DNA from 2 places in the Cellvibrio sp. PSBB023 genome. Region 1 is predicted to be linked to the other one. Evidence: predicted binding sites of a transcription regulator. Region 1 holds the regulator's gene; the other holds the start of a gene.
The links. The regulator FliA, encoded in region 1, starts transcription of late flagellar genes. The targets are predictions, from matches to a motif close to TAAAGTTATNNNNNNNNCGGCCGATANCC.

Region 1 (15,925 bases):
AGATCTGGGCGATTTAGCTATGCAGCCAGTGTACAACCCGGCATCACAACTGGTGTACACCCATGCAGGAAACGCAGTGACTCACGTATGGGTAGAAGGTAAAGTCCTGCTGGCTAATCGTCTTCTACAAACACTGAATGAGCGCGAAATTCTGGGCAAAGCCAACTGGTGGCGCAAACAAATTACAGCGCTTTGAGGGTTGATCCAACACTCGGACAATCACCCTACTCTTTATCACTGAAAATTTATCACTGAAAACAGACGGAACAGATTATGGCCAATGTCGATACTGCTGAAATTGCAAAATTTGAAGCACTTGCCAGCCGCTGGTGGGATAAAAACAGCGAATTTAAACCGCTACATGACATAAATCCCTTGCGCGCCAACTTTATCGATGAGCGCTCACCGGTTGCTCAACGCAAGTTGATTGATGTGGGTTGCGGCGGCGGCATTTTGGCGGAGTCACTGGCGCAGCGCGGCGCACAAGTCACCGGTATTGATATGGGCGAAGCACCACTGGCCGTTGCACGCTTGCATGCTCTGGAAAGCGGTGTTGAATTGACCTACGAACAAATCACCGCGGAAGACAAAGCAGCGCAAATGCCCGGCGCATTTGATGTAGTTACTTGCATGGAAATGCTGGAACACGTGCCCGACCCGGCATCGGTTGTTCGCGCCTGTGCCCAACTCGTCAAAAACGGTGGCGATGTGTATTTTTCCACTATTAACCGCAACCCAAAATCCTATGCCTTCGCCATTGTTGGCGCCGAATATATTTTAAAACTGCTCCCCAAAGGTACGCACGAATACAGCAAGTTCATCCGCCCGTCCGAACTGGCCCAATGGTTACGCGCCGCCGGCCTTGAGTTGCAATCCATGACCGGCATGACCTATAACCCCATCACCAAACATTACAAACTCAACCCGAATGATGTCAGCGTGAATTATTTAATGCATGCCAAAAAAGTGAGTGATTAACAAAAGGTCAGTAAATGATGAAGCAAAAAATTCGTGCCGTTATGTTTGATCTGGATGGCACCTTGTTGGATACAGCGCCGGACTTTATCGTCGTTGTTAATCAATTGCTGGTGGAAGAAGGCCGCGATGCATTAGCCCCGGAAACGATTCGCGCCGGGGTATCCAACGGCTCCAAAGCCCTGATCAAACTGGCGTTTGGTATTGATGACCAAGATCCGCAATTTGAGCATTTGCGCCAGCGTTTGCTGCAACTTTATCTCGACCATATTGCGGTCTACACCAAACCATTTCCCGGCATCTCATCGCTGCTGGATAAACTGGCAGACAAACACATCGCCTGGGGAATTGCCACCAACAAACCTGCCGCCTATACCCTGCCCCTGATGTCAGCGCTGGATATACAACCGGCTCCCGTGAGTGTGATTTGCCCCGACCATGTTGCGCATAGCAAGCCTGACCCTGAATCCCTGTTCCTGGCGAGCAAACAGCTGGGTTGTACACCGCAGGAAATCATTTATATCGGTGACCACAAGCGCGATATCGATTGTGGCAAAGGCGCAGGCAGTATCACTATCGCTGCAGCCTATGGGTATTTGGATGAGGGCGATAGCGCCGCTGATTGGCATGCTGATTACTGCGTTAATCACGCCGATGAAATCTGGCCTATTATTGAAAAGCACTTGTAAGCAACTGTCAGACACCGTTGCTGCAAACCAAACGAAGATATTCCTATGCAAATTCCATCTGATTACACACTCAAACCCGATGCACTACAGGGCAAAATCATTGTGATCACCGGTGCCGGAGCCGGAATTGGCCGATGCGCCGCTAAAACATTCGCAGCCTGTGGCGCCACCGTTGTTTTGTGCGGTAGAACCATGAGCAAATTGGAAGCGGTTTACGACGAAATTGAAGCCGCTGGCCATCCTCAGCCCGCGATTTACCCCATCAATTTTGAAAGCGCTGTAGAAAAAGATTACGACGATATGTGCAACGCGCTAGAAGATACTTTTGGGCGATTGGATGGACTGCTACACAATGCTGCCGATTTAGGTGAGCGCACACCCATCAGCAATTATTCGGTGAGCGCGTGGCAACGCTGTATGCAGGTGAATGCAAACGCGCCCTTTATGATGACCCAAGCATTATTGCCACTACTGGAACGTGCCGACAACGCCAGCATCCTCTTCACCAGCTCCAGTGTCGCCTTTAAAGGACGCGCGTTCTGGGGGGCTTATGCCGCCTCTAAAGCCGCGGCTGAAAACTTTATGCAAACCCTACATGATGAGCTGGAAGGCGCAACACGCATCCGCACTAACAGCATCAACCCCGGCGCCACACGCACTGAAATGCGCGCTGCCGCTTATCCGGCAGAAGACCCGGAAAGCGTCAAAACACCTGAGAAACTCATGCCTGCTTATGTGTATTTAATGAGTGATGATTCTGTGGGTATTAGTGGTAATTCATTTCAATATCAACCCTGACACTCCACTACTATCCAGGCGGCAATAACGCTGAAAATAGTGCAATAAAAAAGGCGATCTTGTGATCGCCTTTTTTGTGTTTATTGTCGCTCATGGATTAGCGCTGAGGCTTTAACGACTCGATTTCTGCATCATTTCCAGCAGCGAGGCTTCCGCGCGTGACAAGCCGCAACGGCGTGCCACTTCATCGCAGTCCATTCCCATTTTGAACATTTGCGCCGCTTGTGAATAAGGCTGGAACTCATCGTCATTGTAATAGTCGATTTTTTCCGTCTTTTTAACATCAGACTGCAAACGCTTTTCCATTGCCAGAAGCCGTTGCCCCATGCCAACCGAACCACTGCTGGAAGCAGCCACATCACGCATGAGTTTGTGAATCAGCTTTTCAGTTTCGCGAGCCTGCTGCCGCACACGGCGCAAACTGATTAAAGCAAACACCAACGCAATAAGGCTGATTAGCAGGCTTGCCAGCAATCCTGTTTCCACCAAGGTCATGAGTTACTCTCTGCACTGGCATCCATCAATGGCGGCATTCTAGACGATCCGGGCAACAAGGGATTTAAATATCTTCCAGCTCTGACCACTCTTCACTGGTCAGCAACTTGTTCAGATCAATCAAAATCAGTAATTCATTGTTTTTGTGGCAGACACCCTGGATGAATTTTGCGCTTTCTTCATTGCCAACATTGGGCGCCATTTCAATTTCGGATTGACGCAAGTAAACCACTTCAGCAACGCTATCCACCAAAATGCCAATGACATGGCGATCAGTTTCTATAATCACAATACGGGTGTTGTCTGTAATCTCCCCGCTGGACAGGTTAAAGCGATGACGGGTATCAATGACTGTCACCACATTACCGCGCAAATTGATAATACCCAGTACATAGGATGGCGCGCCAGGTACCGGGGCAATTTCCGAATAGCGCAGCACTTCCTGCACCTGCATTACATTGATGCCGTAAGTCTCACCATCCAAACGAAAGGTAACCCACTGCAATACGGGATCATCAGTGCTCTTATTTTTTGCTGCATCAGTTGCCATCTTTAATATTCCTCTAGGCTGCCGGTTTGCGGCAGTAAATCGTGTCAATGTCGCTATAACTATAGCCGATGCCTTTTCCTACGCCACTTTTGTTTTTCATAGAAAAAGCGATGTATTACATTCGCTTAGCCAGGCAGGTGTATGGCTAACCACGGGCAGAGGCAAAATTTTTATCTGCCTCAATCAGCATTTGGCCTATGCGCGGAATATCCAGCAGTGCGCACATATGCTCTTTGACTGTACCCGCAAGCCAGGGGCGCTTGCCCCTGTCGCCACGCCATTTCACATCATCCGGCTGCAGGGTGATGGGTTGGTTTACCGAATCTACTGCCAACCCCCATGGGACGCCGTTAATTGACATCACATAGCGTGCGGTTTGCAAAAAGACGTCGTCATAACGTTCCGGCATCACAAATTTGGCGGTATTCACCGTGCGTATTTTCCCTGCCGGTGTCGGCTGCAATCCCATAAACCAGTCCGCTTGACCAAACAAAGGAGTTAACTCATCGGTCAATGGCTGGATTTGCCCAAGGGATATCAATGGCACGGCCAACGTCAGCCCGGCTACTTTAAACAACAATACATCAAAACGCGATTGCGCCCATTGCGGCCTGCCATTTTCCAGCCACTCCAACCCTTCCATTTTAAATTGGACGGTATCGGATTCAGTATCTGAGAGAGTAATTTCAACGGGAGATTCCACAGGAGAATCGACAATAACATCTGCAGAGGTGCCAATATCCCATTCCTGAATTTCTTCAGCATCCACCACAAACCGGGTTTTGGTTTCTGCCTGTGGCTCAGCAACCAGCTCCACCGAAGGAAGTTCAACAACTGGCGCCTCGACCAACAGCTGGGCACTAACCGATTGCAACAACTTTTCAAGCTGTTGCTTTTGTTCAGGAGTCTGTACTAACTCGGGTTCTGCAAGCTCGGTACGCTTGACCTCATTTTTGGTCAGCGAACGGGGTTTGGATGAAAGCGTTGCCTGAGCTTTTTTGGGCTTTTCCGGGGGATTTTTTTTTGTTGGTAAATTAACAACGCGCGCCAAACCAGAATTGGCAGCAACAGGCACTGGACGCGCCTCCACTGCCGCGAAGGCTTCATCAATCGCATCACCAATGCCGAGCAAGTCATCAAAATAATGACTTAAGCTCACATCCGGTGACTCTATGTCGCCTTCAGGCGTTTTACGATTGGTCACGACACCACACCAGCCTTACTAATGACTGCCATAGGTGCTGATTGGGTTTGCAACTCATCAGCGCGAATTTTCTTCTCAAGCCAATGCCAGAGAGCCATATAGGCCTCCACACCGCGACTGGTGGAATCAAACAAATGGGGCGGAACACCTGCCTTGCTGGCATCGCGGAAACGGGTATCTATAGGTACATGCCCAGGCCAGGCTTGCGCCGGGTAGGTATTGCGAATCGTCCGCAAGCTGGTCACCGAAGCCTGGGTGCGGCGATCGAACATCACGGGAACAATCGTGTAATCAAGCGCTTTTTTGCGCGAGCGCGACATCATATTGAGGGTATTCACCATGCGCTCCAGGCCTTTAAGCGCCAGGAACTCGGTTTGCACCGGAATAACCAGATACTGGCAAGCAGCCAGCGCATTCACCATCAATACCCCTAACAATGGTGGCGTATCGATAAGGACATAATCGTAATCATCAGCAATTAAGGCCAAGGCACGACTCAGCACCAAGCCCATACCATCCTGACCTATGGCTTGACGCTCCAACGTAGCGAGCGCTGTCGTGGATGAAATCAAACTCAGGTTGGGATACTCAGTAGGCAAAATTAACCGGGAAACAGATTCACGCGATAGATTTTTACGTTCCTGAAACAGGGTATAGCTACTCAAGACCTGAGTGTCAGGATCCTGACGAAAATAGGTAGACAGTGAACCGTGGGGGTCTATATCCAGCAATAAAACGCGCTTTCCGGTAGAGGCGATTAGCCCTCCGAGAGATACAGTAGTGGTGGTTTTGCCCACACCACCCTTTTGATTCGCTATTGCTATAACACGCACAATTCAACCCTCGCCAGCGTCAAACGCCAGTCACATCGTTTATTACAGCGACAAAAGCAAAGTTTGTGCCCAATTACTATGGCACACAGGATTCCACTCGTAACATCGCAGGATATTGTCGCTTTTATCAACACACATGCCAATCACCATTGTGCCAATCAGAATCCAGGAAAGATCATTTTTTAATCACAGGATTCTAAGTATTGCCCAGCGGGCGGCAACTGCAAGTCAATTGATAAACCCTAGCCTATATAGCGGCAGTTTATTGCGGCGCAATAGGGTTGCCGGTGCAGAAAAACAAGGGAGTTTGTCGCTATTGATTGGAAGAGGTAGATGCTGACGTGACAGGCTGATCAAGGCGCGCTTTGGGGCGATCCATTTTGCGTTTGGCAATCATAATAGTGACGCGGCGATTCTGCGCCCGCCCCTGTTCAGAATCGTTGGGCGCAACAGGCTGGTACTCCCCATAACCCACTGCAGACAACCGTTCAGGCGCCACACCTTTGGAAGCCAGGTGTTTCACAATAGCACTGGCACGTGCGGTGGATAGCTCCCAGTTGGTGGGATACTTTGCACTATTGATGGGAACATTGTCGGTAAAGCCTTCAACCTGCACCGGATTTGAATAGCTGCCCAATATAGCGGCAATTTCATCGAAGATTTTACGTGCCTGTTCACTGGTATCGGCACTGCCGGATGAAAAAAGAATGCTGTCTTTCAACTCAATTTGAAGCCACAACTCATTGCTGGATACCTGAATAAGCTGCTCGCTGATTAGCGGGGCGAACTTTTCCGTCACTAAATCAGAAATCTGCGTGAGCTCATCGCTGGTTTTTACCGGCGTATTGGGTTCAATCGCTGGAGCACTGGCTGCCCCTTGGGAGTTATCAATAATTTGCGGCACCTGCTCGTTGATCTGCTCTACATCGCGGGTGGCTTTGCCCATATCAATAGGCGAAATCAGATCACTGGAAGGGGCTGTTTGATCGACAGGTTCTTTGTTTGTCTGGGAATCAGTCGGGCGATGAAAAGCTTCAATGAAAGTGTCTGACAACACACGGTACTTACTGTCATTCACTTGGGAGATGGAATACATGACCACAAAAAAAGCAAACAATAAGGTAATGAAGTCAGCATAGGAAATCAGCCAACGCTCGTGGTTTACATGAATGTCTTCTCTTCTGCGGCGAACCATAAGCGCGTTACTTATCAGTTAATCGGATGTAAATAACCGTTTAGTTTCATTTCAATCGAGCGCGGATTCTCGCCATCAGCAATGGCAATAATGCCTTCAATAATCAGTTCGCGGTATTGGGAGTTTTCATTCACGCACATACGCAATTTATTGGCGATAGGAATAAACACCAGGTTTGCCAATGCCACACCATAAATAGTCGCAACAAACGCGATGGCAATGCCTGGCCCGAGGGTTGCCGGATCAGCCAGGTTATTCATCACATGAATCAAACCCATCACAGCGCCGATAATACCAATGGTGGGCGCGTAGCCGCCCATGGATTCGTAAAATTTAATCGCGTCAAAATCGCGCTGTTCATTAACAATTAAATCCGTTTCCAAAATGCGGCGAATCACTTCCGGCTCATTACCATCCACCAACAGTTGCAGACCTTTTTTTGCGAACTTATCTTTTTCGCGCTCGGAAATTTCTTCCAGTCCTAACAAGCCATCCTTACGCGCAGCAGCGGCCCAACGCACGATATTGGAAATACCTTGCTTGAAGGGCACATAGGGCGGCTTAAAAACCCACACCACAATTTTCAGTGCACGACGCAAATTGACTTTGGACGTTTGCAACATCGCCGCACCCAAGGTGCCACCCACAACGATAAAAGCTGCAGGACCATTCAGCAGGGTTCCAAGGCCACCGCCTTCCAGAAAATTACCGCCAATAATGGCGGCGAAGGCGATAATGACACCAATAATACTGAGGAGATCCATTACATAACCTCTCTCACCAAGCGCGGCCCGATTTCTTTCAGGCTCAGTACTTTGTCGGTCAAACCGGCACGCGCAACAGCCATGGGCATACCGTAAATCACACAGCTGGCTTCATCTTGTGACCAGAGCGATGAACCGGCATCTTTCAATAAACGCGCACCGTTACAACCATCCGAACCCATGCCGGTTAATACGACGCCCAATACTTTATCGCCATAATTATTTGCCGCCGATCCGAAGGTAATATCCAGTGAGGGCTTGTAATTAACACGCTCATCATCAGGCAATACACGCACTGAGCCGCCATTGCGCTTATCGAGCATCAGTTGTTTACCACCTGGAGCAAGTAGCGCCAAGCCGGGTTGCAATTGATCGCCATCCACCGCTTCGCGTACACGAATATGGCACTGCTTATTAAGGCGCTCAGCAAATGCCTTGGTAAAGTTCTCAGGCATGTGTTGCACCAACACAATCGGCAAAGGAAAGTTCGCAGGCAAAGCTATCAATACTTCCGCCAAGGCGACAGGCCCCCCCGTGGAGGCGCCTATAACAAGAATTTTGGGTTTGTTTTTGAGGCGATAATTATCCGCACCCGATGTCTTGACCGGCTCATCCGGCACAGTAGGTATAGCGCGGGTAGCCGTTGTCGGGGCGGGCGATGCAATAGGCTTAAATGATGACGGGGTAGCCACGGTTGGTGCAGGTGTCGAGGGCGGAGTCATTGTTGCCAAGGGTGGCACAACGCTACGGCTGCCCGAACTGGCGAGCGTAATCAAACGCTCATGCAGTTTTCTCTTGAGCACCTCGGAATTACGGGAGACTTCTGCAAAATCTTTAGGAATAAAATCGAGCGCACCAGCAGCCAGCGCATCAAGGGTAATCTTGGCACCTTCGTAGGTCAGCGAGGAGAACATTAAAATAGGCACACGGCGATTGGACATAATGTGCTTGATCGCCGTCACCCCATCCATCACCGGCATTTCAAAATCCATGGTGATAATGTCAGGCTTGAGCTCTGCTGCCTTATCGACAGCTTCGCGACCATTACTTGCTATGCCAACAACTTTTAATTCCGGGTGCTCATTAATAATATCTTTCAACCGATGCTGAAAGAAATTTGAATCATCAACCACTAATACCCGGAAAGGCATCTATCGCACTCCGCAAGGGGAAAAATATTGAACAGAATTTCAGCTGGAGTATTAATACATCAGAACACTGCAGGTGAGCTTTAGGATTAACTATGACCCCAACTGGCAGAACCTTTTGCATAGCGACGCAATAAGCTGGGGATATCCAAAATCAGCGCGATAGTACCGTCGCCGGTAATGGTTGCGCCGGCCATGCCAGGTGTCCCTTGTAACATTTTGCCCAAAGGTTTGATCACTACTTCTTCCTGCCCGATTAACTGATCAACCACAAAGCCAACACGACGCGACCCTACGGTAACAATCACAACATGCGCATTATCGGGTCGATGGCCAAACGCATTTTTTACCAGCCAATCTTTCATGTAGAACAGCGGGATAGCCTGATCGCGAATAGCAACGCAATCCTGCCCATCCACTATATGGCTCTTGGTGAGATCCATATGGAAAATTTCGTTCACGCTCACCAAGGGGAATGCAAAGGTTTGCTGACCAAGCATAAACATGAGCGTTGGCATAATTGCCAATGTCAGCGGCACTTTGATAATAAAGCGCGTGCCTTTGCCCAATTCAGATTTAATTTCCACTGTGCCGTTCAGTTGGGTGATTTTGGTTTTCACCACATCCATACCCACACCGCGACCGGACACGTCGGAGATTTCTTTTTTGGTGGAAAAGCCAGGTGCAAAAATCAGGTTGTAGGCTTCGGTATCGGAGAGACGATTGGCAGTATCTTCATCGAACATGCCCTTTTCCACAGCGATACGGCGCAGCTTCACAGGGTCCATACCGGCGCCATCATCGCTAATGGATAGCAAAATATGATCGCCTTCCTGCTCCGCCGATAAGACAACCTGCCCTACGCGGGATTTACCGTTGGCTTCACGCACATCGGGGAATTCAATGCCGTGATCCACCGAGTTGCGCACCAGGTGAACCAGTGGATCGGCAAGTGCTTCAACCAGGTTTTTATCCAGGTCGGTCTCTTCGCCCACCAATTCCAGATTAATTTCTTTGCGCAGATTACGCGCCAAATCGCGAACCACCCGAGGGAAACGACCAAATACTTTTTTGATCGGTTGCATGCGGGTTTTCATGACCGAGGTTTGCAAATCTGCCGTCACCACATCCAGATTCGCGACTGCTTTCACCAAAGCTTCGTTGGTAGAGCCATTGCCCAATCGCACCAGACGATTGCGCACCAATACCAGCTCGCCCACCATATTCATGATGTCATCAAGGCGCTGGGTATCCACACGCACCGTTGTTTCGACTTGCGGCGCTTCTTTATCGGCGGCTGGTGCCTGAGCAGCACTGGCGGCAACTGGTTTAGGCGGCTCTACTTTTTTAGCGGGCGCGGGTGCAGGTGAAGGCGTCGCGCTAACCACATTGGGTTTCACATCCACTTTAGGCGTCGGTTTTGCGGCGGCTGGTGCTGGTGCAGTGCCAGTAGTGCCAGGCCCTTTTCCCTTGCCATGTAACTGGTCGAGCAATGCATCGAACTCATCATCACTGATCAAATCACCTGCGCTTTTTGGCGCTTCTGGCGCGGCAGCAACGGGGGTGGTTGGTGCAGGTGAAGCGTCAGTTACCCCAGGACCTTTACCTTTGCCATGCAATTGATCAAGCAAGGCTTCAAATTCATCTTCTGAAATTTCATTGTTAGTGGATGCACCGGTTGTTACCGGTGGCGCACTGACAGGTGCAGCGCTAGCAGCAGGCACTTGGTCGCCCGGCCCTTTACCTTTGCCGTGCAGTTGATCAAGCAAGGCTTCAAATTCATCTTCTGTGATTTCTTCCGTACCGGTCGCGGTGGCTGCTACCGGAGTGGCCACTGCCGCAGGTGCAGTGCCAGCAATTGCATCCAACAATTGTTCAAACTCAGCATCGGTGATATCACCTGAGGCAACACTGTGCGTTTCTACCGCAGTGTCTACTGGTGGCGCTGCCGGAGCACTTACCTCCACGACAGGTGCAACCTCCTCAGCAGCTGCAGTTTCGTTCAGGTCCTCGCATGACACCAATCGCTCAAGTGCGGCGATCAACGCGGGCTCCACCGGCGGCAATTCTTCGCGCTGGGATACCAGCTCAAATTGCTGATTCACCATATCGAGCGCTTCCAGCACCACATCCATTAATTCTGATGTGACGGCGCGTTTACCGTTGCGCAAAATATCGAAAAGATTTTCAGTGAGATGACAGCATTCCACCATAGGCGTCAGTGCCAGAAAACCGGCACCGCCTTTTACGGTATGGAAGCCCCGAAAAATCGCATTGAGCAAATCTTTATCTTCCGGGCGCTGCTCCAGATCGACCAATTGCTGGCTAAGGCGCTCGAGAATTTCTCCCGCCTCTACCAGAAAATCCTGGAGAATATCCTCGTCATCACCAAAACTCATGCAACTTTCCTCGAGTGACCTGCAGTTTAGAAACCAAGACTTGATAACAAATCATCAACGTCATCTTGCCCGGATACTACATCTGCCCGCTCTTTGTTAATTTGTGGCCCTTCGGCTTCAGTTTTGCGTTTGTGCATTATTTCCAAATCATGCTCGACCGTTTCCCGATCATTGGCAAGGCCGGTAATTTCTTCCACCTGCCCCGCAATTCGCACCAGACTCACCAGGTCTTTTTCAACATCGTTGATCAACCCGATAACACGCTTTAATACTTGCCCGGTTAAATCCTGAAAGCCTTGTTCCAAAACAATATCTTGTAAGTTTTTACTTAATTGCTCTGTGCCTGTGACCATTTGTCCCAGAAAAACATCCATGCGCTCGTAGAGCTGACGGAATTCATCGGCGCTCATTTCGCGGCGTTTCAGACGCGCCCATTCACTGCGCAGGCCGCTGGCTTCTTGACCCAGGTTCATGGCAATGGGGGCCGCTTCGTCCACAACATCCATGGTTTTTTCAGCGGCTTTTTGAGTCAGCTCAATCACATAGTTGAGGCGATTCGACGCATCGTGAATATCCGAGTTTTCAATCTTGGGTGGTTCTTTGGTTAAATCCGCGTCGACATTGAAGTTGACAATTGCGTTGTGCAAACCGCGCGTTAAACGCCCCACCGATTGGAAGATGTGACGATCCCGCGACTGGGTAATGGTTTGTATCAAGACCGATGCTTCTTCGATCTCATTGCCCTGCAGTTTTTCTGCAAGCAATTTTGCGCACTCTCGCAATTCAACAACAAATTCGTCGTTGGACGATGTTTGGGTTTCAGATGCCATGGCAGAGCCTTATTTATTATTCAATCGACGGTAATTAACCGACCCGATCAAAAATCTTTTCGATTTTTTCCTTGAGCGCCTGAGCGGTAAACGGCTTGACGACATAGCCATTCACACCCGCTTGGGCGGCCTCAATAATCTGATCGCGCTTGGCTTCTGCGGTTACCATTAACACCGGCAAAGTGCGCAATTTTTCGTCGGCACGAACAGCTTTAAGCAAATCGATACCGGTCATACCAGGCATGTTCCAGTCAGTTACCAGAAACTGGAAATCACCACTTTTGAGCATCGGCAGTGCCGTTACACCGTCATCTGCCTCATGGGTATTGGAAAAACCCAAATCTCGCAGCAAGTTTTTAATGATCCGCCGCATTGTTGAAAAGTCATCAACAATCAGGATTTTCATATTCTTATCCAACGCAACCTCCAATCACCCAGAAGGGAATTTTATTAATTCATAGTCTAGTAGGAGTTAAAGCTTCGGCCAGTAGCGGCACTTAAATCTTCAACTTTTACTGCAAATCATAGCGCAAATTGTTGTATTCATAGACTAATTTGCTGTGCCACTCACTCAACCAGACAAACTTTTGCCATCTTGGGTTATTTTTTGCCCACTTTTACGCTGGCTGCCACCCACCCAGGCGATGGCGTAAGCGCGCCGCCGCCTGGCTGTGTATTTGGCTGACACGGGACTCACTCACCCCAAGCACCAACCCAATTTCTTTGAGGTTCAACTCCTGATCGTAATACAGAGCAAGCACCATACGCTCGCGCTCGGGCAAGAGTGCGATAGCCTCTGCCAAGGCCTTTTTCAGCCCATCGCGCTGTACACCTTCCAGCGGACTGGCAAAGGCACTGCTGTGTTCGGAGGCGTCGATGTTACTGTCTTCGTCGCCAAAGGTTTCCTCGTAGCTGAATAACCTGCTGCCGTTGGAGTCTTGCAGCATTTCAAAATATTCTTCGAGCGATACTTCCAATTCAATGGCGACTTCTGCATCGGTTGCATCGCGCCCGGTTCGCGCTTCTACCACGGCGACGGCGCGGGCAATACGGCGCGCATTGCGATGCACCGAGCGTGGTACCCAATCACCGCGCCGCATTTCATCCACAATGGCTCCGCGAATGCGGATACCGGCATAGGTTTCAAAGCTGGCGCCACGAGAGGCATCGTATTTTTGCGAGGCTTCAATCAGGCCAATCATGCCTGCTTGAATAAGGTCATCTACCTGCACGGACGCAGGCATACGCATCATCATGTGATAGGCGATGCGCTTCACCAAAGGTGCGTAATCTTCGATATTGATCTGCGCATCAAGCAAGGTCTTTTTATCGTACATGGCTAAACCATTGACTGCGGCCATCGAACACCTTTTGTTTAGCAAAAACTGCCGTAATTGGTGGCAGCCCTGCCTCGCCTTCTCGTAAATAATTGGCTCGTAAATAGCGGGTCATAAACAACTGCATGAACAAGTATTGCTAACGCGCATTCGCGGCCTGCAACAAACGCTCGACAAAAAATTCAAGGCGTCCAGTGGGAGAATATGGCAGCGGCCATTTATCTACCGCTTGCGCCAGGGCACGTATCGCCACCGCCGCTTTGGAGCTTGGAGCAAACTCTAGCAGTGCTTTTTGCTTTTGCACGGCTTTGCGTACGTTTTCATCAAAGGGAATTTGACCAACAAACTGCAAGGTGACGTCCAGGAAACGCTCGCACACCGTATTGAGTTTGTTAAACATATTCATGCCTTCCTGCTGGGTGCGCGTCATATTGGCGACCACACGGAAACGCTGCATACCGTATTCTTTGTTGAGTAATTTGATGAGTGCGTAGGAATCTGTGATGGAGGACGGCTCGTCGCACACCACAATAATCACTTCATTGGCGGCGCGCACAAAACTTACAACGGTGTCGGAGATGCCAGCAGCAGTGTCTATCACCAGAATATCCACTTGGTCTGACAACTCATTGAAGGCATTAATCAGCCCGACGTGCTCGGCACTGCTCAACTCGGCCATACGCTGTACACCCGACGATGCCGGCACAATTTTCACGCCCGCAGGCCCTGTGACCAATACATCGGTCAGCGAATGAGTGCCTGCCAGCACATCTGCCAGAGTATGGGTGGCGCGAATGCCAAGCAGGACATCCACGTTGGCTAGACCCAAATCGGCGTCAAGCAGTACAACTCGACGACGTAATTCTGCCAGGGCAATACTGAGGTTGACGGAGATATTGCTCTTCCCTACCCCACCTTTGCCGCCGGACACAGCGATGACTTGTACTGGTCGCACTTGGCTCATCTACACGTAACTCCAAACATATTCTTTTTAAGTGTGCCCATGTTGACGCCAGAAAACTGACAGCACGGTTTGTTGGCACTCTAATGGTGAACTGAGTATAGATAGGGTTTGGAAAAAGATCCGATTAATTTCAGTTTCACTGTAAAAATCATAGGGTTATAACTTTTTTTGGCTAAGAAACCGCCGTTGCCGGATTAGTTTTAAGCAGCGCTACTGCTCTGGCAACTAGCTGATGCGCGCGCGCTACATCCAGGTTCTTGGGGATATCCTGCCCATCGGTTGTGTAGGCAATTGGCAGGCGGCTTTGCATCACCACGCCCAAGGCTTCGCCGATACTGGCTGTTTCATCGAGCTTGGTGAGGATGCACCCTTGCAAGCGCGCAGCGCCGTAAGCATGGACCGAGGCTTTTAACATTTGTGCCTGGCTGTTGGATGACATCACCAGATAGGTTTTTACCTGCGGTTGAGCAGCCAAAGCATTAAGCTGTGCTTTCAAATGTGGATCACCATGACGGAAGCCCGCGGTATCAATGAGTACCAGTGAGCAGTGACGTAGGCTGCGCAAAACCGTATCCAGCGGATTGGCTTCATCAACAACTCGCACAGGTACGCGCAGAATCCGCGCCAGTGAGCGCAGTTGGTCATGGGCGGCAATACGGTAGGTATCGGTGGTGATAATCGCTACCTTATCGGCGCCGTGCTGCAATACATAGCGCGCCGCCAGTTTGCCAATGGTGGTGGTTTTGCCCGAACCGGTTGGGCCGACAAAAGCAAAAATACCGCCTTGATCCACAATATCGCGGCCATTGATCGGCAGCTGATGCGCAAGATTTGCCAGCGCATCGGGCCAGGCTTCGCTCAGTGTTTTGGTTTTAGTACAGGCGTTAATCACTTTGGCAACAACGTCTTTGGGCAAGCTCAGGCGTTCCAGACGACGAGCGATGCTGGCGAGAATGGGCGAGTCGTTGGCGATGGTTTGTTGGCCGGTAAGACGATCCAATTGCTGCTCCAGCAACAGGCGCATATCGGCGATTTCTGCCTGCAACTCACTCAATTGCGCATGTTGATCCAGGCCATCTACAACCGGTACAACCAGTGCCGGAGCGGGCTTTTCCTTGGTCAACAAGGCTTCAATTTTGGCATCCTGCGCGCTGCGGGTATTGCTGAGCAGCGCTTCGCGGAAGGATGCCGCTTCCGGTGTCAGTTTCGGCTCTTTGCTGATAGGAGCCGGATCCACCAGTGGATAACGTTCTGCTGCACTCATCCCCTTTTTCGGTCTGCTCGCCTGCACGGGCGTATGGCGCGGAATACCGGCATTCACCACCGTATTCTTACCAACCATAAACTCTTTGGCCGACTCCTCTGCCTTGTGCGCTGCCATCATCCGCAAACGCGCACGCTCTATATCATCCGCCAACTGTACGCCGGTTTTGCCTACGTTGGGGTGATCGGGAATCTGGGTAATCACCGGGGCAACCTTGCGTGTTGGTTGACGCTCCAGGATACGCGGAGAGATATCGCCATCACTCAACAGCGGTTCACTGGGGGCAAAGGTCGCGTCCGCAAAGGGGCGATTTTGCAGTTGTTTTAATTCGTAGTCCGACCCCATAGTCGTCAGCAACTCAACCCCTTCAGGGATGCGATTGCTTGAGAGAATAATTGCATCTGGCCCCAACTCCTGGCGAACCAATTCCAACGCACGGCGCATATCAGCAGCTACGAAACGTTTGACTTGCATATTCAA
Region 2 (15,925 bases), 110 kb from region 1:
CAGCTTCTGTAACGGCCTTGACTGGTGCTGGCTTGAATGGACATCAAGCAGATGGTTCTATACAAGGCGCTACTGTTGCTTCTGGTGCTTTGAACAAAGGCGATTTGATCATCAACGGCGTTGAAATTGGTTCTGTCGCAGCGGGTGTTGCTGGTGCTTCAGTTACAGGAAGTACAGTTCAATATGAACAAGCCAAAAACGTTATTGACGCTATCAATGCCAAGTCAGCCGAAACCGGTGTGGTTGCTTATGCTGATAGCAGTGATTCAACTAGCGCTACTACCGCGATTAAATTGAAGTCAGTAAATGGTGGAGAGGTATCTGTTAAATATGGTGACAATATTACAGATGCAAACGCTTTGGCTCGTACCGGCTTACTTGAGCGTAACGCCACCGAAGGTGCAGGTTCAGTAGCCTCTATCGACATCTCTACAGAAGCTGGTGCGCAAAAAGCCATTGGCATTATCGATAAAGCCTTGGAGCAGGTGAACTCCACCCGTGCGGACCTCGGTGCAATTAACAACCGTTTGGACTTTACCGTATCTAACCTGTCCAATATCTCCGAGAAAACGTCATCATCTCGTTCACGTATTATGGATGCTGACTTTGCTGCTGAAACTGCAAGCCTCAGCCGTTCACAAGTATTGCAACAAGCGGCGAGTGCGATGTTGGCTCAGTCTAATGCTCGTCCACAACAAGTACTGTCACTGTTGAGATAAGGTGATAACTTCCTTCGGGTTAGCCAACCGCTAACCCGAAGGAGGTTTCAGTGAGGGCTTAATGATGAATGAGATCACTAAAGTAGCCGCGGGACCGGTGCAGGTTAAATCTGTATCGGCTTCGTCGTTGGTTGGCGGTGCTCAAGGTCAAAAAACCGGCAATGATTTGCCGCCGATTGCCGAAGCGGCAAAGCCTGTAGCCGTAGAGACCGTCAATTCTCAAGCGGTTCAAGAGAAAGTTCAGGCTGCCGTTGCACAGATGAATGAATATATTCAGTCAACCCAACGGGATTTAAATTTTACTTATGACCCGAGTTCAGGCGAGACCGTAGTTAAGGTGTTGGATAGAAGTACGCAAGAAGTTATTCGCCAAATACCCGATGAAGTATTCTTGCATTTGGCACAACAACTTACCCCGGATGAGCCGGTTAGTTTGATCAGTGCGCAGGCCTAAATGTCTTTTTAAATCAGTGATTTATTGAGTTTTTGGGGTGCAGTTTTAGCACGCTTCTGATAAAAAAAGAGCAGCAATCGCTGCTCTTTTTTTTGCATTTTTTTGGTGGATTTGCTTACCAATAATCTTTATTTTTAATATTAAATCCCCTGGTTTTTCAGGTGCGCCGCATCCTTTTTCTGCCTATTTTTTCCTGGTTTGTAATCCCGCTTTCCTCCACCAATATTCCTGCTGTTTGTTCTTGGCACGGTCTGTGCAAAAGCCCTCTCAGGCGACCCGTATAGAAATCCTGTTGGTATCCATTTCTTACCAGTCTTGCCACGAAGTTCTCACAAACTGAGCAATTCATTGTTGCCGCCGTTTCTGGGCTTCATCAGTCGGCTTGTCACAGCACACGCAACTGTGAACAGGAACAATCATTAGGAGATTTATTATGCCTTTAATCATTAACACCAATGTCGCTTCCTTGAATTCACAGCGTCAATTGATGAACTCTGGCAACGCGCTCGATAAAGCGACAGAGCGTTTGTCTTCTGGTCAACGTATTAACTCGGCAAAAGATGATGCCGCCGGTTTGGCGATTTCAAACCGTATGACCTCTCAAATTCGTGGCTTGGATCAAGCGATCCGCAACGCGAATGACGGCGTATCACTGGTTCAGACAGCAGAAGGTGCTTTGCAAGAAGTAACCAATATGCTGCAGCGTATTCGTGAACTCTCAATCCAGTCTGCGAACGGTATCTATAACGATGCAGACCGCAAAACCCTGGATGCTGAAGTTCAGCAGTTGAAGAAAGAAATGGATCGTATTTCTGAAACCACTTCTTTTAACGGACAGAAATTGCTGGATGGCACCTTGGGTAAAACTTTCTTGCAGGTAGGTTCGCAAGCAAATGAAACCATGGATGTCAGCATTGGTTCTTTCTCAACCACCAGTATGGGCGGTACCTCGGGTGATATCGTGGGGGAATCTGTCACTGGTGTTGGCACATCGCATGCCACTGAAATTGCTTCATTAAATGCCTTATTGGCCGGTGATCTTCTTGTGAATGGAACGGCCATCAAGCCGATTACTCCTGCCGCTGACACCTTGAATGAAGCTCTGGCAAGTATTAATAGTGATTTGAAGGGCAAGGGTGCAGAAGTTGTATCTCTGGTGCAAGTGGCGGCAGATACTGCTGGCTCTGGTGTGCTCAGATCGCCTTCTGAAACGCTGACGTTGGAGTTGAGGGATGGCAATGGTTTGACGCAAACCTATACCATTACCGGTACCAACAGCATGAAAGAGTTGGTCGCTAAGATTAATTCTGAAACGGCTATTGAGGCTACTCTGGGTGATAATGGCAAGTTGGTGCTTACCGCTCCTGGCGCATCATCATTAACCATTACTGAAACTGTGCCTGCTACAACAGCGAGTCCAACAGGGCTTACAACTGGACATCATAATTTTGCGCTTGTATTCAATGATACAAGTGCAGAAAAGCAAGGCGTCACTATTCAGGCTGGTACTACACCAGTGACTGCGGCTATCGCGGGAAGAATTAGTGATTTGGGTATTGATGTGCAGGACGCTAATGGCAACTTGCTGGGTAGTGCCGTAGATATTGCTGGCCCACCGGGTATCCTGCAAGAAGGTGATTTGCTTATTAATGGCATTGCCATTGGCAAAATCACTCTTCAGCCTGCGGTTCCCACTGCTGCAGGTACTGCTGCTGAAGCTATTCGTGTGATCAACTTGTCATCGGATAAAACAGGGGTTGTGGCCTTTGCAAATGGTACTGATGGCATCGCTTTGCGTTCTGCGAATGGTGAAGAAATATCCATTAAATATGGTGATACCGCTGTCGCTGCTGATGTATTGGCTGTAACCGGCTTTAAAGAGCGCAATGCCACCGAAGGTGTTGGCAGTGTCGCCAGTATCAAAATTGACACTTACGAAGGTGCGCAGCGCGCAATCGGCATTGTCGATAAAGCCTTGGAGCAGGTAAACGCGACTCGTGCAGATTTGGGTGCTGTGAATAACCGCCTGGATCACACCATGGCAAACCTTGCAAACGTCTCGGAAAAAACCTCTGCATCGCGCTCTCGTATTACCGATGCTGACTTTGCCGCCGAAACAGCAGCATTAAGTCGCGCTCAGGTTCTGCAGCAAGCTGCTTCTGCGATGTTGGCACAGGCGAATGCTAGACCAGAGCAGGTGTTATCACTGCTCAGATAATTGTGTCTTATGTTTTGCTAAAAAAGCCGCAGCTCTCACTGCGGCTTTTTTATGTCTCATTTTCCACTGAGGGTGCAATACTTCTTCTGTGTGAAAGAAATAAGGGAGGTATTAGTGTGTTTTTTGTGAGTATTGGCGTACTTTGTGCTGTAGTAACTGAGCGTAATATTTTTAAGAAAAAAGCGGCAAAAACGGCTAAAGTTTACCCATTGGTTGCCGCTAACATTGTATAGCGGTAATTTTAAGGTGTGGAGGCGTCTATGGTGACCAGTACATCCAGTACATCCAATGCGACAAGCAATAATGGATCTATCGGTTCCAGTATCATTGGTGCCTTGGGCTCAGGTTCAGGGATTGACAGCAATAAGCTGGCCGACCAACTGACCGAAGCGAGCAAACTGGTTCAGTCACAGAAGTTAACCAGCAAAAAGACACTTCTACAAACCCAAATTTCCGATTACGGTTTACTCCGCAGTTCACTTGCCAAACTCGAGACCGCCGCTGCCGCTTTGGGGAGCGCGGACACTTTTAATGCCAAAGCCCTGTCTGTACCTGACACCAAATTATTAGGTATCACCAAGCTCGACTCAAAAGCGGTCGCTGGTAGCTATCAATTAAAAGTACTGCAAACCGCGCAGGCACAGTCCTTGAGTTCGGGTAGTTTTAGTTCAACAAGCAGTCCGGTAGGTAAGGGTACCCTCGTTATCCGTCTAGGGGATTGGGCATCTGATGGCTCCTCATTTGGTGTGGACTCTACTAAAACGGGCGCAACCATTACGATTGATGATACCAACAATTCCCTGACGGGCTTGCGCGATGCTATCAATAAAGAAAATTTCGGTGTAACGGCCACAATTGTGAGCGATGGTGGCGGATATAAATTACTGTTAACCGCCAGTACGGGCGCTAAAAATGAGATAGAGGTTGTCGCGACCGAAGACTCTGGTTCCTTGGGGTTGGCGGCCTTTAATTTCAATGAAACATCCAAAAGCCTTGCGCAACAACAAGAAGGGCGTGATGCGCTAATTAGTATTAATGGTTTGCAAGTTAGCCGGGAATCAAACCATGTGACTGACGTTATTGATGGTCTTGAGTTTGACTTGTTTGCCAGTTCTTCCAGTGAAACCATAAACCTTATTATTTCTGAAGATAAATCCGTTGCAGAGAAAACCATTCGTGATTTTGTGGCTGCCTACAATACTTTTAAAGCGGAAACCGAATTGCTAGTTGGCTACAACCCGGAGCTGGAAGAAAACGGTAGCCTTAATAAAGATCCTCTGGCTAAAAACTTGATGCAAAATATTCGTAGTGCATTAACCAGCGCCGTTCCAGGTCTCACTGATGGTTTTGCTAATTTATCCAGCTTGGGTATTCGTACAGAAATCGATGGAACACTCAAAATTTATGAGGAAGAGAAAACCGGGTTTCGTGCAGCAATAGACGAGAATTTTGACTTTGTTCGTGATCTGTTTATCCCCAAGGCCTCATCTTCCTCTCCTGGCATTGAAGTCACCAAGTTCACTGCAAGAAGCCAGCCTGGTTCCTATGAAGTAGTGATTACCCAGCAGCCCTCAAAGGGGACCTTGACCACCACTGACCCTGTCGATCTGGCGGCTATTGGTAGCGGAACAAAAGACTACAGTTTTAGCTTTCAATTGAACGGTGTGGCATCCAATGCCATTAGTTTGCCAGATGGAAAGCAATATACATCTGGTGCTGAGCTTGCTGCGGACTTACAAAGTTTGATTAACCTTGATGCCAACCTTAAGGCGGCTAAAGCAAGCGTGTCCGTCGCATTTGAGGGGGGGAAACTGGTGTTTACCTCGGCGACTTATGGTGCGACCAGTACGGTGAACTTTACTGCGGTTAGCGCCGATATGCTGGCTGACTTTGGTCTGACTAATGGCGCTGTTGTGACCAGCGGTACTGATGTTGCCGGTACCATTGATGGTGTTGAGGCATTTGGCTCCGGCAATATTCTGCTTCCTGCGATAGGTTCCAAAGCAGAAGGTTTGAGTATGTTGGTGGAGCCGGGAACAACATCCACGACCTTGAAATTTACCCGCGGTTTTGCCGGTGGGTTAAGCAGCCTGGTAAATGAATTCCTGAAAACCTCTGGTTTGATTTCCGAGCGCGAAAAAAATATCGGTAAAGATATTGAGCGTGTAGAAAAAGACGAGGAGGCGTTAAATCGCCGCAGTGAAGCCTATCGCGCGCGGTTAATGGCGCAGTTTCAGGCAATGGAAGCCATTGTGCGCTCACTCAATACTACTGGTGGCTTTTTGGATGGTCTGGTCGACAGATTGCCATTTACCTCAAAAAACTAATCGCCGCCCTTAATCGAATAACTGGCGTTCGGCTATTTGGGTTGAACGCTTTCTTATCCCACAAACTCATCTATTCTTTATAGTGTCTGTTCTTTGGCAGCTTATGTTGCCGCTCCTAATAGCAAGCCAGAATTCTGGAGTCGCTATGTCTAGTGTATTTGCCTTAGTGCCTGCCCGTGGTGGCTCTACCGGTATTATTCAGAAAAATATTCAGCCTTTGCTGGATCAGCCATTGCTCGCTTATACCTTGAATGCAGCTCATGGATCGGGAGTGGTAGATGCTGTTTATGTGTCATCCGATGACGATCAAATTCTGGCGATGGCCCATTATTATGGTGCTGAGCGAATCAAGCGCGATCATCATTTGGCGCGGGATGACTCGCCACTGGATCCGGTGGTTGGCGAGTTTATCCATCGCATAAAACCGGCGGGCAAGGATATTGTTATCTTGCTGCAGCCCACATCGCCACTGCGCACTGCAAAACATATTGTGGAGGCGCTGGCGGAATATCGTGATTTTCCCTGTTGCCGTGGGTTGATTAGCGTGTACGAAATCAGTAATCAATATAGGCGTGCTTATGTGGGTGGTAATGAGTTTTTGCAGCTTTTAGCGGGTGAACATGCGGGCCTGATGCACCGCGAGGCTCTACCGTCACTGTACATGCCGAATGACGCCATTGCGATTTTCAAGGTGGATGATTTTTTACGGGAAGAGTCGATTCCGCACAGCCATCTGATTCCTTATTTAATGTCAGAAACAGAGAGTTTGAAAATTCACACAGAGGATGACATTAAGCGAGCGGAAGCCTATCTGCGCAATCAGGTGCAGCAATAAAAAAACCCGCTTTTAAAAGCGGGTTTTTTCGTTCAAGACATGAGTCTTGCTTTACCTTTATACAGCGACAGTTTGAATCTCTACCGCTGCAATACGCTTACCTTCGTTGGCAGCGTTTTGGTAGCTCTCAATTTCATTGAAGTTGAGGTAGCGGTAGATATCGGCAGACATGCTGTTGATCTTGCTGGCGTAACTTTGGTATTCCTCTGGGGTTGGCAGTTTGCCCAATACAGCAGCAATGGCAGCCAATTCCGCAGACGCCAAATACACGTTTGCACCTTCACCCAAGCGGTTCGGGAAATTACGGGTAGAGGTAGAAACCACAGTGGATTTTGGCGCTACACGTGCCTGGTTACCCATGCAGAGTGAGCAGCCTGGCATTTCGGTGCGGGCACCTTTCACGCCGTAGATGCTGTAGTAGCCTTCTTCCATCAACTGGTGCTCGTCCATTTTGGTGGGCGGTGCAATCCACAAACGAGTGGTCAGCTCTTCTTTGGTTGATGCCAGCAATTTACCGGCAGCACGGAAGTGGCCGATGTTGGTCATGCACGAACCGATAAACACTTCATCAATCTTCGCGCCTTGAACTTCAGACAATACTTTCACATCATCCGGGTCGTTAGGGCAGGCGAGGATTGGTTCTTTGATGTCAGCCAGGTCGATGTCGATGATCGCTGCGTATTCTGCATCGGCATCAGCTTCCATCAACTCAGGGTTGGCAATCCAGGCTTCCATTTTCTGTGCGCGACGCTCAAGGGTGCGGATATCGCCGTAACCTTGTTCGATCATCCAGCGCAGCATAGTGATGTTGGAAGTCATGTATTCAATGATGGGCGCTTTGTCTAACTTGATAGTACAGCCAGCCGCTGAACGCTCAGCTGATGCGTCAGAGATTTCAAACGCTTGTTCTACTTTCAGGTCAGGCAAACCTTCAACTTCAAGAATGCGACCAGAGAAGATGTTCTTCTTGCCCTTTTTCTCAACGGTCAGCAAACCGGCTTTGATGGCGTACAACGGAATCGCGTTTACCAAGTCACGCAAGGTGATGCCTGGTTGCAATTCGCCCTTGAAACGAACCAGAACAGACTCTGGCATATCGAGTGGCATAACGCCAGTCGCTGCAGCAAACGCCACCAAGCCAGAACCGGCCGGGAAGGAGATGCCGATTGGGAAACGGGTATGCGAGTCGCCACCGGTACCTACTGTGTCAGGCAACAACATACGGTTCAACCAACTGTGGATGATACCGTCGCCTGGGCGCAAGGAAACACCGCCGCGAGTCATAATAAAATCAGGCAGGGTGTGTTGGGTTTCGATATCAACCGGCTTCGGGTAAGCCGCTGTGTGACAGAAAGACTGCATGGTCAGGTCGGCAGAGAAGCCCAAGCAAGCCAGATCTTTCAGTTCGTCACGGGTCATAGGGCCAGTGGTGTCCTGTGAACCTACGGTAGTCATGTAGGGCTCGCAGTATGTGCCTGGGCGAATACCTTTAACGCCGCACGCCTTGCCTACCATTTTCTGTGCGAGGGTATAACCCTTGCCGGTATCAGCCGGTGATTCTGGCAGGCGGAACAACGTGCTTGCAGGCAAGCCCAGTGATGCGCGCGCTTTGGTAGTCAGACCGCGACCAATAATCAGTGGGATACGACCGCCCGCTTGAACTTCGTCCAGCAGTACATCAGATTTGAGGCTGAATTCAGAAATTACAGCACCGGTAGTGGCGTTGAGGATTTTGCCCTCGTAAGGGCGAATCTCAATCACATCGCCCATGTTCAGGTTATCAACCGGTGCTTCAAATACCAGTGCGCCAGCATCTTCCATGGTGTTGTAGAAAATCGGCGCGACTTTGCCGCCGATACACACACCACCAGTACGCTTGTTAGGTACGCCGGGAATGTCTTCGCCAATGAACCACAATACCGAGTTGGTAGCAGATTTGCGTGATGAACCAGTACCTACAACATCGCCCACAAATACCAACGGATAACCTTTGGTCTTCAGTGCTTCGATTTGTTTGATTGGGCCGATTTTGCCGGGCTCATCAGGGGTGATGCCATCGCGTGCCATTTTGAACATCGCGAGTGAGTGCAGGGGAATGTCAGGGCGTGACCAGGCATCAGGTGCTGGTGATAAATCATCGGTATTGGTTTCGCCGGTGACTTTGAAAACGGTGAGCTTGGTGCTCTCAGGAACCTTGGGTTTGCTAGTGAACCACTCGGCATCAGCCCAGGATTGCATCAATTCTTTCGCGTGTGGGTTGCCGGCTTTTACTTTCTCTTCCACATCGTGGAATGCATCAAACATCAGCAAAGTGTGCTTGAGTTCTTTGGCAGCCAAAGGCGCCAGAGTGGCATCGTCGAGCAGGTTAACCAGGGTTTCGATGTTGTAGCCGCCGAGCATCATGCCGAGCAGTTTAATGGCGAGAGGCTTATCGATCAGGGGAGAGGAGGCTTCGTCTTTGAGAATCGCGCTTAGAAAGGCAGCTTTAACATAAGCGGCTTCATCAACGCCGGGCGGAACGCGGTTGGTGATCAAGTCCAGCAGTACTTCAGCTTCACCAGCGGGAGGGTTTTTCAGGAGTTCGACCAATCCGGCAACTTGTTCAGGGTTCAGTGGTTTTGGTGGAATACCTTCTGCGGCGCGTTCTGCGACCTGTTTACGATAGGCTTCAAGCACGGTTTTATCCTCATTAGTGTAGGGGTTACTCCTTCGGCAGGATCTCTGCTTCAGGAGACTATCCATGGCCTTCATGGATGACTAAGCACAGGCCAAACAAGCTGTACTTAACTTTGCACTGCCTTTTCTCAAGGGCAGTGTGATTTACCAAAAGCGTGTTAAATCGGGCGCAGAGTATAACCCAAGAGAGTCGCGCTGTTAATGCGCTATGCGATAAGTTAGGGGCTTTTGAACATCGGTATTTAAGGGCGATTGTGATAAGGTGTCGACCTTGTTTGGTCAACCCAGACCGACGTGCGGCAATGTAAATACAGCAATGACAAATAACAAAGGGATCACTATGAAAACCTTACCAAAACCACTATGTAATGTCGGCTTAATAACGATGCTTTTACTCTCTGTTGCCGGTTGTGAGCAGAAATCATCCCAGGCTTCCGCGAGCAGCTCTGCTGCTGTTGCATCCAGTGCGGACGCCACAGTGTCATCAATGGCGGCGGGTGCAGCGTGTGAAGGTGTAGCACCATCTGGTGATTTGACGGCTGTGCGTATCGAGGCTGCCAATACCACACGCACCGAGCCTGGATTGTATGAAGGGCCAGTGTGGATTAATGACTCACTCTATTTCTCCGATTTTGTATTCAGTGAAGGCTTCCCCTCGCGCATACAAAAACTGGATGCCTCAGGACAAATGAGCACCGCCATTGAGGATTCTGGCAGCAATGGTCTGGCTGTCGATAACAATGGCCTGCTGGTAGCAGGAACCCATAAATACAAAAGCGTATCCCGTTACAACCTTGTGACTGGCGAGCGCACATCAGTGGCCCAAACGTTTAACGGCAACGTATTTAATTCACCGAATGACATCGCCATTACGGAAGATGGCATTGTGTATTTTACCGACCCCGCCTTCCAAACCGCTGCTGCGCCCGGTGGACAGGAAAAAACCGGTGTTTACCGCGTAGCGCTCGATGGTACTGTGACTCTGGTTGATGACACCATTAGTAATCCAAACGGAATTACGCTATCACCCAATGAGGATGTGCTCTACGTCAATGGTGGCGGTGAGCAGGGCGTATTGCGCGCTTACGCCATTGTTGATGGTCAACCTCAGGCAGGTAAGGATTTGGTTACCGGAATCAATGTGCCCGATGGTATGGCGGTAGACTGCCTGGGTAATATTTACCTGACGGAGCATTTGACTCGTAAACTGCGAGTCTTCAACCCTGCCGGTGAACAAATTGCCCAAGCGACAGTGGATGCCAATTTAACTAACGCCGCCTTTGGTGGCCCGGAAGGTACAACGCTCTTTTTAACCGGAGCGGGCGCCTTATGGAAAATTGATTTGGCGATCACAGGCTCTGCTTATTAACGTTATTTTATGACCGCGAACCGTTTTTACAGAACGGTTCGCGTGTAGTGCGATATTTATGCTTGTATTAAAACCCGTAAAAACACCCTGCGTGGGAATCTGTTCCACAGGTATTGGCGATAGCGTGTGTCGCGGCTGTAAGCGCTTTGGCCACGAAGTGATTGATTGGAATAGTTACACCCATGAACAGCGGTTATTGATTGCCCAGCGACTTGAATCTTTCCTTGCGCAAATCGTACAGAACATGATTCAAGTCAACGATGAAAAACTCCTGTTCACGCAAATTAAACACCAGCAAATCCAATTCAAACCCGAGCAAAGTCCATACTGTTGGGTGTTTGATTTATTGCGCGCAGGCGCCAGTCAGATTCAGGATTTATCCCTCTATGGCTTGGCATTGCAAACGGGTTGGATTGGTACACCCCTGACGGTTATTCGCGACAATATCGACAAGGATTTTTATGCTTTGTCTTGCGCGCATTATGAGCGTTATATATCGCCATGCTTTATCACTGCTGAAACCCTTGAACAACACACATAGTTTTTAATTTATGAATGCTCTCGCCAAAATACAACAATTCCTGCATTGCGAAACCCCTGATGCCTGGGTAAAAAATGCCTTGGACAATCAAGCTTTATTATTGCTCGATCATGCCAATTGCGAAAAAAAAGCGGCATCGACTGCAATTAATTTGATGTTTCGCTATGTAGGGGATTTTGACATGATGAATAAAATGTCGCGCCTCGCCCGTGAAGAGTTGCGTCATTACGAGCAGGTAATGGCAATCATGGAGGCGAGGGGAGTTGCCTACGAGCAGATTACACCCGGACGCTATGCGGGTGAGCTGCGCAAATTGGTGCGCACCTCGGAGCCGGGACGTTATATTGATACGCTTATTTGCGGTGCGATTATTGAAGCGCGCTCCTGTGAGCGCTTTGCCAAAGTTGCTCCATTTCTGGATGAAGAGCTGCAAACATTTTATCTCTCCTTGCTGAAATCTGAATCGCGTCATTACGAAGATTATTTAACACTTGCCAAACGAGCCGCAGAAGGCGCCGATATTTCGGTGCGTGTGCAGGAGTTTTTAGCCTTGGAGAAAACCTTGGTTGAAGGGGGGGATGAGGAGTTTCGCTTCCATTCTGGTGTGGTGCAATAAGTTGGCGTTTGCCCTGCCTTAACGCCCTCGGTTATTAAGTGTAAATCAGGTATACCACCGTGTTATGTGTACATAGACTATAAGTCTGTGTAAATAATAATCAGGAGTAGCACATGGTATATCCCCTCGGTCAAGGGCGGGCTTGGCTCGCCGCGTTGTTTCTTACTTTCTCATTGCCAGTGTTGGCAAAAAATGATCTCGCCCTTAACGATAAAGACTATTTTGAAAAGCCCGGCCTGAATGTGCTGGTGTTTAGCAACTGGTATGACGGGCTTTTTAGCGATTCCAAAACCAGTGGGGTTGAATTAATTCATCATGGTGAGCGCACTGTCACCAATGGCGATGTGCGTTTGAATGCGACGCCGGAACAGTGGGATATGACACCTCTGTTCAAGGAGCGCAAAGTCAATCATGCCGATCAATCGATTGAGGCATTTTTGCATTATCCCGATCAACAATTTGATTTTTCTATCAAGGTGACTAAAAACGCGGCGGGTGTGCGTTTGACAGTTAACCTGCCAAAAGCGCTACCAAAATCCCTTGAAGGTAAAGCCGGTTTTAATCTGGAATTTTTACCGGCGGCTTACTTTCATAAATCGTTTTTGATGGATGATACGGCGGGTGGATTTCCAGTGTATCCCACGGGATTAAAAGAAATTAATGGCAAGGCTGATCCTATTGCTCTGGCGCAAGGTCAGCATCTGGTGTTTGCCCCGGAAGATGTGGAGCGTCGTGTCAGTATTCAATCTACCAGTGCGCCGCTCGAACTGTATGATGGCCGAGGTAAAGCGCAGAACGGCTGGTTTGTCGTACGCAGTAAAATTCCTGCGAATAAAACCGGCACAGTAATCGAGTGGCAAATTGATGCGGCCACGGTTAAAAACTGGATTCGTAAACCCATGATCGCGCATTCGCAAGTGGGTTATCATCCGGCACAGAAAAAAGTAGCGGTAATCGAATTGGATGCGCGTGACAAAAAAATCCAAAAAGCAAATTTGGTGAAAATTAATGCCGATGGCACGCGTCAAACAGTCTTGAGTGGAAAACCTAAACGCTGGGGAAAATATCTGCGTTATGAATATCATCACTTTGATTTCAGCAGTATCCAAGCTCCGGGTTTATACGCAATAACCTATGGCGATCAAGAGACCCACAGCTTCCGTATTGATAAAAAAGTTTATCAGGCAGCATGGCACCCCACGCTGGATATGTATCTGCCGGTGCAAATGGATCATGTGACGGTTAATGAATCCTATCGCATATGGCATGGTGCATCCCATTTGGATGATGCTTTGCAAGCGCCAGTGAATCACGAACATTTTGATTTGTATGCGCAAGGCCCAACAACCGATACGCAATTCAAGCCTGGCGAACATATTCCCGGCTTAAATATTGGTGGTTGGTATGATGCGGGTGATTACGATATACGTACGCAAACCCAATACGATGTAGTAAATACCCTTGTGACCGCGTGGGAAACCTTTGTTCCCACAAACGATAAATTTGGTTTAAGGCGTGATACCACCAGTGTTGATTACGCGAGAAAATTTGTCGACTTGCACACGGCAGATGGCAAGCCCGATATATTGCAGCAAATTGAGCACGGTACGCTGGCGTTAATTGCACAGCATCGCGCGGTGGGGCATGCCATTCCCGGTATTGTTGAGGCGCATATTGATCAGTATCACCATTTGGGTGATGGCGTCACCAAAACGGACAACTTGATTTACGATCCTGAAATGGGTGAGTTGGAAACCAATGGTTTTAAAAGTGGAAAATTTGACGATCGCTGGGCTTTTACCAGCAAATCATCATCGCTGAATTACGGTTCAGCGGCAGCGCTTGCCGCCGCGAGTCGTGCACTAAAAGGGTTTAATGATGAGCTTGCCCAAGAGTGTTTGGTAACGGCGAAAAAGGTTTGGTCAGAGGAGCAGGCCAAAGCAAAACCTGATTTGTTTAAATTTGGTAATACAACCGGCGGGAAGTTGGAGCATGAGCAATTAAAAGCGGCAACCGAGCTATTGATTACTACCGGTGAAGCAAAGTATGCGCAAGCGGTTGAGAGATTATTAAGCGAGGTTGAGTTTGCATTCAATGCATCCTGGTTTATTCGTGCGGCTCCGGCGATGAACGATGCGTTTCGGTCTGCATTGCGCACCAAGGCACTGGCTTATCGCGAACAGTTAAACGAGGTTGAATCAAAAAATCCTTTTGCTGTGCCGATTACTGAAGGTGGTTGGGCGGGCAGTGGTGCAGTAATTCGCTATGCGCTCAATAATTACTATATTCACAAAGCATTTCCGGATGTGGTGAGTCGTGAATCTGTGTTGCAAGGGTTGAATTTTCTCTACGGTACTCATCCTGCTCATAATCTTTCACTGGTATCGAATGTGGGAACTCGCAGCAAAGAGGTTGCTTATGGGATGAATCGCGCCGACTTCTCATTTATTTCTGGCGGGATAGTACCGGGTATTCTGATTCTTAAGCCTGATTATCCTGAAAACCATGAGGATTGGCCGTTCTTTTGGGGCAGAATGAGTATGTGGTTAATTTAGCCGCAAGCTATATTTTTCTGGTGAATGCCGCTGAAGAATTATTGAGCGAATAATTTGTATGTTGAAAATAAAAAAGGTCGCACATGTGCGACCTTTTTTATTGCATTTGGCTCCGCCTGCTGGACTCGAACCAGCGACCCAATGATTAACAGTCATTTGCTCTACCGACTGAGCTAAGGCGGAATGGCACTTCCTATTAGGAAGTGGCGCGCATCATATAGAGCTACTCGCTATTGGTCAACCTGTTTGCCGTTTGCATGGCACTGGTTGTGTGATTTTTGTTTTATTTGAGGGTTGTTGCAGCCACTACAAAAAATAAAAGCGCCGCGGCGCTTTTATTTTTTGTAGTGGATGTGATGTCTCGTGTTAGAGAGATCTTGGTCTTACTCGTATTTACACAGGTAAGAGGTTTCCACATCGGCACTGACTTTGAAGCGTTGATTGGCTTCAACAATAAAGGTTTGGCCTGCTGCAAATGTTTCTGCCTTGTCACTGCCGGGTAATACAACTGTCAGGCTACCACTAACAACGGTCATGTATTCTTTTTGGCTGGTGCCGAATTCGTAATCGCCCTTAGCCATTACACCAATGGTGGCGGGCAGGGTTTCGGTTTGAAAAGCGATAGATTTTACGGCGCCGCCGAAGTACTCATTAACTTTAAACATAAAATGCTCCGCGAGGAATGGATAATAAAAACAAATATTGCAGGCACAAAAAAGGCCGCATAAATGCGGCCTTTTTTGTTTAATTTGGCTCCGCCTGCTGGACTCGAACCAGCGACCCAATGATTAACAGTCATTTGCTCTACCGACTGAGCTAAGGCGGATCGGTGACTTCCTCTGTGGAAGTGGAGCGCATGATATAGAGCCGGTTTTGGTTGGTCAACCGTTTTTTGATGCTTTGATACAAGTTTTTTTCAAAAAAACCTCAATGAATTCAAGGCTGTTCATTAAATCTCCAGACTGTCGCCAAGTTGCTCAGTAAAGTGCGCTACCCCTTGTTGCTCAGGCGAATGACTTTAAAACTGCCATTGTTGGCAATCAGGGAAATCTCTTTGAATAGCTCGACTGCTTTGCGTTCAAGGGGGATAAATTGGTTGACCACAAATAAGGCCAAGCCTTCGGGGGTCAGTAGTTGCTGTGCGCTTTTGAGGAATTTGTCGGTGAGGTCACCATCCACACTAAAGCCTTGATGAAACGGGGGGTTGCAGAGCAATAGATCCACTTTTTTCCCTAGTTGCTTGCCAGCATCAGCCGCAAGCACTTCGCCGACTATGCCATTGGCCTGGAGATTTTCTTTGGCGGCAGTCAGTGCGGCGGCATTGTTGTCAGTGAGTATCCAGCGTTGAATATGCTGGCAGGCGCTAAGTTGTGCGGCAGCAAGGCTTAAATAACCATAACCGCAGCCTAAATCCAGAGCGCTACGCGGGTGCAAGTCGCCCAAGGCTCCCTTGGCAATTTGTTCAATCAGCAGTGCGCTGCCCGCGTCAATTTTATTCCAGCCGAAAAGCCCCGGCTTGCTTTGTAGGGTTAGGTCGGTGTTTTCCGCAATCGGGCGTAGGTGCGTGTAATCACTATCATCAATTCGTTTCGTTGGATCATAGGTGGCCTGTTTG

Region 2: the regulator FliA is predicted to act here: its motif matches at 3,588-3,616, upstream of fliD (flagellar filament capping protein FliD).

Annotation. Positions count from the first base shown of each region.
Region 1 is NZ_CP019799.1:916,745-932,669, reverse strand. It holds gene B0D95_RS04240 (TRZ/ATZ family hydrolase) at 1-196, shown strand, start outside; gene ubiG (bifunctional 2-polyprenyl-6-hydroxyphenol methylase/3-demethylubiquinol 3-O-methyltransferase UbiG) at 274-978, shown strand; gene B0D95_RS04230 (HAD family hydrolase) at 993-1,664, shown strand; gene B0D95_RS04225 (YciK family oxidoreductase) at 1,710-2,462, shown strand; gene B0D95_RS04220 (DUF2802 domain-containing protein) at 2,574-2,957, opposite strand; gene B0D95_RS04215 (chemotaxis protein CheW) at 3,022-3,507, opposite strand; gene B0D95_RS04210 (chemotaxis protein CheW) at 3,653-4,711, opposite strand; gene B0D95_RS04205 (ParA family protein) at 4,708-5,544, opposite strand; gene motD (flagellar motor protein MotD) at 5,858-6,739, opposite strand; gene B0D95_RS04195 (flagellar motor protein) at 6,754-7,503, opposite strand; gene B0D95_RS04190 (chemotaxis response regulator protein-glutamate methylesterase) at 7,503-8,654, opposite strand; gene B0D95_RS04185 (chemotaxis protein CheA) at 8,741-11,050, opposite strand; gene B0D95_RS04180 (protein phosphatase CheZ) at 11,077-11,880, opposite strand; gene cheY (chemotaxis response regulator CheY) at 11,915-12,298, opposite strand; gene B0D95_RS04170 (RNA polymerase sigma factor FliA) at 12,498-13,241, opposite strand; gene B0D95_RS04165 (MinD/ParA family protein) at 13,357-14,181, opposite strand; gene flhF (flagellar biosynthesis protein FlhF) at 14,354-15,919, opposite strand.
Region 2 is NZ_CP019799.1:1,024,887-1,040,811, forward strand. It holds gene B0D95_RS04640 (flagellin) at 1-719, shown strand, start outside; gene B0D95_RS04645 (flagellar protein FlaG) at 781-1,173, shown strand; gene B0D95_RS04650 (flagellin) at 1,607-3,391, shown strand; gene fliD (flagellar filament capping protein FliD) at 3,652-5,718, shown strand; gene B0D95_RS04660 (cytidylyltransferase domain-containing protein) at 5,864-6,553, shown strand; gene acnB (bifunctional aconitate hydratase 2/2-methylisocitrate dehydratase) at 6,611-9,229, opposite strand; gene B0D95_RS04670 (SMP-30/gluconolactonase/LRE family protein) at 9,615-10,598, shown strand; gene B0D95_RS04675 (DUF1289 domain-containing protein) at 10,657-11,139, shown strand; gene B0D95_RS04680 (tRNA-(ms[2]io[6]A)-hydroxylase) at 11,150-11,755, shown strand; gene B0D95_RS04685 (glycoside hydrolase family 9 protein) at 11,869-14,310, shown strand; tRNA gene B0D95_RS04690 (tRNA-Asn) at 14,418-14,493, opposite strand; gene B0D95_RS04695 (pyrimidine/purine nucleoside phosphorylase) at 14,694-14,975, opposite strand; tRNA gene B0D95_RS04700 (tRNA-Asn) at 15,061-15,136, opposite strand; gene B0D95_RS04705 (class I SAM-dependent methyltransferase) at 15,301-15,925, opposite strand, start outside.